Regions from separate parts of the Pseudaquabacterium inlustre genome, predicted to be linked through region 2. Evidence: riboswitches for the same ligand, from Rfam matches in the RefSeq annotation. Region 2 holds a riboswitch; the other holds the start of a gene.
What was found. Region 2 has a riboswitch for thiamine pyrophosphate ahead of AACH10_RS19830 (TonB-dependent siderophore receptor). Riboswitches for the same ligand answer to the same signal wherever they lie in the genome.

Region 1 (4,349 bases), on a different contig from region 2:
GGTCGATCCCGTTCAGCGTGATGCTGGTGGTGCCGCTGGGCGTGGTGGGGGCGCTGGGCCTCAGCACCCTGGCCGGGCTGGACAACGACGTGTACTTCCAGGTGGGCCTGCTCACCACCGTGGGCCTGGCGGCCAAGAACGCGATCCTGATCGTGGAATTCGCCAAGATGCTGCAGGAGCAGGGCCAGGGCTTGGTGGCCGCCACGCTGCAGGCGCTGCGCCTGCGGCTGCGCCCGATCTTGATGACCAGCCTGGCCTTCATGTTCGGCGTGCTGCCGCTGGCCATTGCCAGCGGGGCCGGCGCCGCCAGCCGCCGCGCCATCGGCACCGGCGTGCTGGGCGGCATGGCCAGCGCCACGCTGCTGGGCCTGTTCATGGTGCCGGTGTTCTATGTGCTGGTGCGCGGCTTCTTCGATCGACGCCAGAAGCCGGCCCCGGCCGACAACGCCGCCCTGAACAAGCACCCGGCCTGAAGAACGGGAGACCTGACATGACCCCTGCCAACCCACGCATTGCCCCCCGCCACGCACGCTTGGCCACGCTGACCGTGGCCGCCCTGGCCGCCCTGATCACCGGCTGCGCCAGCCTCGCGCCCACTCAGGGGACGCCGGCCGCCGCCATCCCCACCGCCTGGCCTACTACGGCGGCCAGCGCCACGGCCTCCGCCTCCCAGGCCAGCGCGCCCCAGGCCGCTGACATCGGCTGGCAGCAGCTGATCACCGACGCCCGCCTGCGCGGCGTGATCGACCTGGCGCTGCAGAACAACCGCGACCTGCGCCTGGCCCTGCTGGCCGTGGACAAGGCGCGCGCCGCGCACGACATCCAGGCCGCGGCGCAAAGGCCCACGGTGACCGGATCGGCCAGCGCCAGTGCCTCGCGCACGCCGGCCCAGGCCAGCAGCAGTGGCACGGCGGTGAACAGCCGCAGCTTGAGCGTGGGCCTGGGCGTGGCCGCGTGGGAGATCGACCTGTTCGGCCGCCTGCAGAACCTGAAGGACGCCGCGCTGGAGAGCTTTCTGCAGACCGAGCAGGCCCGCCGCAGCACCCAGCTGACCCTGGTGGCCGAGGTCGCCAACGCCTGGCTGACCCTGGCCGCAGACCAGGCCCAGCTGGCCCTGGCCGAGCAGACGCTGAAGAGCCAGCGCGACAGCCTGGCTCTGGTGCAAAAGCGCAAGGACCTGGGCGTGGACACCGGCCTGACCCTGGCCCAGACCGAGAGCACGGTGGAAACCGCGCGCCTGGCCGTGGCCACCTACCAGGCCACCGTGCAGCAGGACCGCAATGCGCTGGACCTGCTGGCCGGCGGCAGCGTGCCGCAGCACCTGCTGCCCCCGGCCCTGGCCGAGGCCAGCAGCCCGATCCTGGTGGCCGTGCCCGAAGGCCTGCCCAGCAGCGTGCTGCAGCGGCGCCCGGATGTGGTGGCGGCCGAGCACGGCCTGCGCGCCGCGGCGGCCGACATCGGCGCGGCCCGCGCCAACCTGTACCCCAGCATCAGCCTCACGGCCTCGGCCGGCACCGCCAGCCGCAGCCTGGGCCAGCTGTTCCAGGGCGGCGCGTGGAGCTTTGCGCCCAGCATCAGCCTGCCGATCTTCGACAGCGGCTCGCGCCAGGCCAGCCTGCGCTCGGCCGAGGTGGCGCGCGACATCCAGCTGGCCACCTACGACAAGACGCTGCAGACCGCCTTCCGCGAAGTAGCCGATGCCCTGGCCGTGCGCGCCAGCCTGAACGAGCGCCTGGCCGCGCAGCAGGCCCTGGTGGCCAGCTACGCCAAGGCGCTGAACCTGTCGCAGGCGCGCCAGCGCAACGGCGTGGACACGGCGCTGGACGTGTACGACGCCCAACGCTCGCTGTTTGCGGCCCAGCAGTCGCTGATCGCCTTGCAGCTGCTGGAGCAGGCCAACCGCATCACGCTGTTCAAGGTGCTGGGCGGCGGGTGGACGCAGGAGCCGGCCACCCTCGGCTGATCACCGGCTGAAGACCTGCATCCACCAGCGGCAAGCCGCTCAGCGGCGGAACTTGCCCACCAGGTCTTCCACCCGCGGCCCGCCGGCCTTGGCGCCGCTGGACACCTTGATGACGCTGAGCGTGCGCTCGGCGCCCGACTCCAGCGTGGCCTGGTGCACCGCCTGCAGCAGCGGCCAGATGCGCTCGGGCGGACCCTCCACCACCGTGCCCAGGCCGTGCACCTCGTACTTCAGGCCCGAGGCCTGGATCACGGCAATGGCCGCGTCCACATGCTGGTACTGGCGCTCGACCGTGCCCGCCGGGCGCGGGATGACCTGGATCTCGGCAATCATGTGCTGGGCAGGGGTGGGCATGCTGGTGGCGGGTGACGTTGGTTGCGGGTTGGACGTGGTGGCGGGCGCCGGCTGCGCCCAGGCCGTGGCGCTGGCCAAGGTCGCCAGCAAGGCCAACGGCAGCCAGGTGCGCCGACAGCGGCGCGAACGGGAGAACGACGTGGTGTGTGCCATGTGCAAGACGTGCAGATGGCAGGTCGGCAAACGCCAGGGCCCGGATGCCGGCGTGAGAAAGACCGGGCCGGCGAGCCCTTGAACGTGCTTCCCTGCGCGAGGATTACCTCAATCAGGTTCAAAGGGACTCTCTCAGTCGGCACGGCCTTGCGGCTGCGCCAACACCCCCAGCGGATGCCCGCGTCACCCGCCGGAGAGCCGGTGGCACGGTGCGCGGCATTCTAGTCGGCGGATGACCATGACCTCGGCTCCAGTCCGTGCCCGCAGCTGCACCCAACGCGCGGACGACGCGTCCCAACGGGTCCGACATAGGGGGCTGCGCGGGGCGCGTCGGGGCCGGCTGTGCGACAGTCTGGCGCCAGCATCACGCCGAAAGCGATGGCCATGCGGATCTCCCTGCCGATCGTCTCCCTGCTGCTGGTGGCCGCGGCCGAAGGCCGGTCCGCCGAACTGAGCGCCCAGAGCCTGCGCACCGACGGGCTCAACTTCGGCGACGACATCGCGCGCCTGTACGTGGGCGACTTCGCGCGGGTGGGCTTCGCGCGCGACAGCACCGAGCTTGCACTGCTGCTGGGCAGCTACATGACCGCCTTCTCGCGCCAATGCGCCGCGGAGTTGCCCACCAACAAGGTGGAGATCATGGCGCAGGAGTGCGAGCGCGAGTCCTGGACGGTGAACGGCTTCGGCGCCGAGCGGCCCGGCTCGCGCCACTGCGTCAGCTACCGCAGCGTCGGCACGGGCCGCTACGCCGACCCGGAGGTGTATGCGCTGCAGCGCCGGCTCGACGCCGCGATGGCCGGGACGATGACCCAGGACATGCTCACCGGCATGCTGCGCAAGGGGGGCGACGCCGCGGGCGGCATGCGCCGCATGACCGACCTGGCCCTGTACGCCCGCAACGACATGCCGCAACTGCTGCAGGCCAACGGCTGTGCCCATCCGGCGGTGCAGCGGCTGCAGGCGAACCTGCTGCGCTTCGGCAACGGCGCCGCACCGATCGTGCTGCCAGGCGGCGCGGCCGCGCTGGCCCAGGCCGCGCCGGCGGACGGCCCCGCCCGTGGGCAAGACCACAAGCGCCTGCTGGAGGACCTGATCGCCGAGCAGTCGCAGGCCTGGATGATGAACCGCTTCCTGCCCGGCAGCGTGCGCCCCGGCACCGTGCTGCGCGATGCGCAGGGGCAGGCGACCGAGGTCCTGGCGGGCTACGGCTACACGGCAATGGGCAAGACCTATCCCGGCAAGGTGCGCCTGACCTTCCGCGACGGTGTGCCGCAGTGCCTGTACTACGCCGACATCCCCGACACCTGCCGCGTGCCGAGCCCGAAGATCCTGTCGGCCTACCGCAAGAACCACTACGCCGCCGAGATCGCCGCCGCGCCGCCGCCGCCGAACCAGGCCGCCTCACCGGCACCGGCAGCGGCACCGATGGCGACTGTGACGCCGACACCGGTGGCGCTGGCACCGAACCCAGCGCCCGCCGACCCCGCCCCGTCGGTGCCCGGCCGCGATGCCGCCGCAACGCTGGCGCCGGCAGACCTGCAGGAGCGCCAGGCCGCCCTGCGCGAGCGACGCTGCGCCACCTTGCGGCTGCAGGTGGAGCGCCTGCGCGAGTCGCTGGCCACCACGCCGCCCCAACGGGTCCAGCAGCTGGAGTTGCATGTGGCGCGGCTGGAGGCCGCCCAGGCCCAGCACTGCGGCCGCTAGCCGCCAGCAGTTGCCCGCCCGCGTGCCATCATCACCTGCCTGGACACGACTGCGACCGACCGCCCCGCCATGATCGAGCACCTGTTCATCCGCGCCCGCGGCGCCACCGGCCAGCAATCGCACGCGCGCGTGCAGGTGGTGGCCGGCCAGGGCATCGAAGGCGACCGCTACTTCG
Region 2 (4,349 bases):
TTGCAGCGATGCGTGCCAGGTGCGCGGTGCCAGCGGATACAGGTAGGCGTGGCCGTACTGATACGGCGCTTCCTTCCAGGCGCGGTGGTCGGCCACGTTGTCCACGCCCAGGCGCCACACCAGCGTGGTGCCGGCGTTCAGGCGCTGGGTGTAGCGCGCACCCAGGTCGATGCGCGTCCAGCCCGGCGTGGCGATGCTGTTGTCGGGCAGCACCTGGCGCTCGCCCTCGTGCGTGACGAAGCCCAGCAGCGCCAGGCCGGGCACGGCGGCCACGTTGTAGGCGGCCTGGGCCTTCAGGCTGAGGGCCGGCACGTTGGTGGGCTGCTTGCCATTGGCGGCGGTGTCGGCCGAGCCTTCGCGGCGCGCGTGCAGGGCCATGGCGCTGCCGCGCAGCGCCCAGTCGCCGCTGCGCCATTCGGCCTCGGCCTCCAGGCCGCGGTGGCGGGCCGAGCCGTCGGCCTGGCGTCGGCAGGGGGCGCTGCTGCTGCAGCTGTCGGTGGGCAGGCCGCTGGCCACGGCGACGTCGCTCCACACCGGGCGGTGGATGTCGAAGGCAGCCAGGTGCCAGTCGAGGCTGCGGCCGCTGACCTTGTAGCCGGCTTCGAGCTGGCGGCTCTTCAGGGCTGGCAGGGCCTGGCCGGCATTGGTGTAGCGGCCGCGGTTGGGCGCCACCTCGCTCTCCACGCCCTGGCCCCAGCTCAGGTAGGCGGTGCGGCCGTTGCCCAGCTGCTGGCTCAGCGCCAGCCAGGGCGTGCTGAGGCCCTGGTCGTAGGCGGTGGCGCGCGGGTCGCCGGGCGCGGTGTAGCGGCTCTCGCGGTGCAGGCGGGTGTGGCGCAGGCCGATCCAGGCGCTCAGGTCGCGCGTCAGGTTCAGCTGGTCCTGCAGGTGCAGTTCCACCGAGCGCTCGCGGCGGTTGGTGCTGTCGTCGTTGGGTTCGGCATTGGGCGCGGCTTCGCGGTACTGGTAGATGCCGTCGTCGTTGCTCACCCACTGGTAGGTCTGGCGGCCGAAGCGCGTGGCATAGCGCGCGAACAGCAGACCGGCGTTGAACTGGTGCGTCACCGTGCCGGTGGTGGCGCGGCCTTGCAGCGACAGGTCGGCGGCGTCGCTGGTGCGGCGCTCGCCCTCGCTGCGGAAGTCGTACAGGTCATAGGTGCCGTCGGCGCAGTAGCGGGTGTAGTCGTCGGCCTTGCTGCAGCCGAAGGGGAAGGCGATGCGGTCGTCGCTGTCCAGGCGCTGCCGCATGGCCTGGGCCACCAGCTGCAGGTCGACCCCCAGCGGCTGGGTGACGCGGACCGAGCCGGTGCGGCCGTCCATCACCACCGGCAGCGTCCAGGGCTGGCGGTTGAGGTTCAGGCGCGGGTCGATGCTGGCCGCGCTGGGCAGCGTGCTGCCCAGCAGGCTGAAGCCCGGGGTGCTGGGCTGGCTCTGGCGGCTGAACTCGATCTCGGCCTCGATCAGCGTGCCGCCGGCCAGGCGCAGGTCGCCGGCGGCGGCCCACAGCCAGCGGTGGCCACGGGCGTTGCGCGTACTGGGGTCGAGCTGCTCGGTGGCGGCGTTCAGGCGCCAGCCCAGCTCGCCCTGGGCGCCGGCGCGGTCGCCGATGTCCACCGCGGCGCCCAGCGTGCCCGGGTTCTCCCAGTTCAGCGTGGCGCTGCGCTGGCCGGCCTTGGGGCGCTTGACCACCAGGTTCAGCAGGCCGCCCGGCGCGCTGGTGCCGGCCTGCAGGCCGCTGGTGCCCTTCAGCAGCTCCAGCGCCTGCTTGTTCTCCAGGCCGATGACCGTCTGCGCATTGATCGGCAGGCCGTCGCGGCGGTAGTTGAAGCGGTTGTCCAGCGTGAAGCCGCGCACCGCCAGCTGGTTCCAGTAGCCGGGGGCGTTGTAGGCGTCGGTGGCGCCGGCGTCCAGGCGGGTCAGGTCGCCCAGACCCGAGACTGCGGCGTCGGCCAGCTGGTCGGCGCGGATCACCGTGGCCGAGATCGGCAGCCGAGACAGCGGCACGTCGCCGAAGCCTGACACGCTGGCTGGCTGCGCAGCGCTGGCGCGGCCGTTGATGGTGACGGTCTGGGCTGCGTCCTGCGCCGTGGCGCTCAGCGCGCACAGCGTGGCGGCGGCCAGCGCCAGGGGTCGAAGGCCGCCGGCGGCGCGGCGGAGCGGGTGGTGGTGGATGGATGCCATCGTGATGCCTTTGCAGAGATCTGCAGCGATCACGGGTACACGAACACTGGCTGGGCGCACCCCGCGGGAGAGAACACGGATGCCGGGTGCGCTGGTGCAGGTCGCTTCCCGTACGCGAGGATTACCTCGATCAGGTTCAAAGGGACTCTCTCAGTCGCACGGCGCAAGCCATGCAACACCCCTAGCGATTGCGCTGGCGGCCCGCGCGGGGCCGGTCAGCGGCGCGGATTATGTCGGAGACGTGAAGCCAGCCCACCGCTGCGCAGCGTGGGGCAGGGCTTTGCGTCGTTCAGCGTGGCGGATGCGCCACGCCCAGCAGCGCATGCAGGCGCGGGCTGGTGGTGGTGTACTGCAGGTGCACCGGCTCGCCCGGCCGCACATGGGCGGCAGCGGCAAAGGCCGCCAGCGTGGCCTCGTGGAAGCCGCTGAGCAGCAGCTTGCGCTTGCCGGGGTAGGTGACGATGTCGCCCACCGCGTACAGGCCCGGCTCGGCGGTCTGGTAGCGGGCGGTGTCCACCACCAACTGCTTGCGCTCCAGCGCCAGGCCCCAGTCGTGGATCGGTCCCAGGCGCGGGCTCAGGCCCATACGGATCAGCAACTGGTCGCAGGGCAGGTCGATGGCCTCGCCGGTGGGGGGCATGAGGCGCAGCGCCTGCAGGCGGCCGTCATCGGCCTCCACCAGGGCCGCGGGCTGCCCGGCCACGAAGTGCAGTGCGCCCTGCTGGCGCAGCGTCTGGAAGCGCGCCAGCGTGCCGGCCGCAGCGCGGAAGGCCTCGCGGCGGTGGATCAGCGTGATGCGCGCCGGGCGCTGCGCGGCAGGGGCCTCGGCCAGCGCGATGGCCTGTTCGAGCGCGACGTCCTCGTCGCCCACGATCAGCACCTGGCGGCCGGCCAGGGTGGCGGCGTCGTCCAGGCGGTAGGTGATCTGGCGGCCGAGGTGGCGCTCGAGCCCGTCGAGCGCGATGCTGCGCGGCAGGAAGGCGCCGGCGCCGGCGGCGATCACCACCACGCGGGCCAGGAACTGCGTGCCCTGGTCGGTGCCCGCCAGCCAGCGGCCATCGGGGTTGCGCTGCAGCGTGGCCAGCAGCTGGCCCAGGTGCAGGCCGGGCTTGAACGGCGCCGCCTGCTGCACCAGCCGGTCCACCAGCTCGCGGCCGGTGGTGGCCGGCAGGCCGGGGATGTCGTAGATCGGCTTGTCGGGGTAGAGCTCGGCGCACTGGCCGCCCGCATGGGGCAGGGCGTCGACCACCTGGGCATTCAGCTCCAGCAGGCCCAGCTCGAACACCGCGAACAGGCCCACCGGGCCGGCGCCGATGACCAGCGCATCGGTCTCGATCGGTGCGGCCGTGGTCACGAGGGCAGGATCAGCGGACGAGTTCCGACAGCTTGTTCTTGCGGTCTTTCCACTCGTCGGCGTCGGGCAGCGCGGCCTTGCGCTTGGTGATGCTGGGCCAGCCCTTGGCCAGCTCGGCGTTCAGCGCGATGTACTGCTGCTGGTCGCCGGGCACGTCTTCTTCCGGCAGGATGGCGTTGACCGGGCACTCGGGGATGCACACGGCGCAGTCGATGCACTCGTCGGGATCGATGGCCAGGAAGTTGGGGCCTTCGCGGAAGCAATCCACCGGGCACACATCGACGCAGTCGGTGTACTTGCAACGGATGCACGCTTCGGTGACGACGTGGGTCATGGTGTGGAACGCTCTGGAGGCTGTGAGAGGGTGAAACAGGTGTCGGCCGGTGGCGCGGCGTGGCGGGCCCGCGCTGGCCCCACGCTGCGACGGCAAAACGCGGATTTTAAGGGGCCGGCCCGTGGCCGGCCGCTTGATGGTGCTCAAGCCCCGGGGTCTTGGCGGGTTCAGCAGCCTGCACCGGGGCGGCGCCGGCACCCACGGTCACCACCGCCGGGCGGCCGGCGTGGGTGGCGGCGGCCTCGCCCAGCGTGGCCACGGTGTGCTGGGTCAGCAGGGCGTCGGGCCAGCCGGCGCGCGAGTGCACGCTGACCGGCTCGGCATCGGGCCAGCCGGCCTCGCGCAGCCGGGCCGACAACTCGGCCAGCTGGCGGCCGGCCATGTAGAACACCTCGGTGTCGGCGGTGCGCGTGGCCTGCAGCCGGCCCAGGTGAGTCATGGCGGTGGTCAGACTGACGCTGCGGCCGCTGCCGCGGCGGGTGA

Region 1: it holds a riboswitch for thiamine pyrophosphate, as region 2 does, so the genes downstream of both, AACH10_RS12635 (thiamine-binding protein) here and AACH10_RS19830 (TonB-dependent siderophore receptor) in region 2, are expected to answer to the same signal.

Annotation. Positions count from the first base shown of each region.
Region 1 is NZ_JBBUTH010000007.1:214,560-218,908, forward strand. Features, by position in the region: gene AACH10_RS12625 (efflux RND transporter permease subunit) at 1-473, shown strand, start outside; gene AACH10_RS12630 (efflux transporter outer membrane subunit) at 491-1,963, shown strand; gene AACH10_RS12635 (thiamine-binding protein) at 2,003-2,317, opposite strand; gene AACH10_RS12640 (hypothetical protein) at 2,316-2,552, shown strand; TPP riboswitch at 2,543-2,649, opposite strand; gene AACH10_RS12645 (hypothetical protein) at 2,855-4,174, shown strand; gene AACH10_RS12650 (GNAT family N-acetyltransferase) at 4,244-4,349, shown strand, end outside.
Region 2 is NZ_JBBUTH010000009.1:541,407-545,755, reverse strand. Features, by position in the region: gene AACH10_RS19830 (TonB-dependent siderophore receptor) at 1-2,178, opposite strand, end outside; TPP riboswitch at 2,268-2,371, opposite strand; gene AACH10_RS19825 (NAD(P)/FAD-dependent oxidoreductase) at 2,468-3,532, opposite strand; gene fdxA (ferredoxin FdxA) at 3,543-3,866, opposite strand; gene cobA (uroporphyrinogen-III C-methyltransferase) at 3,973-4,349, opposite strand, start outside.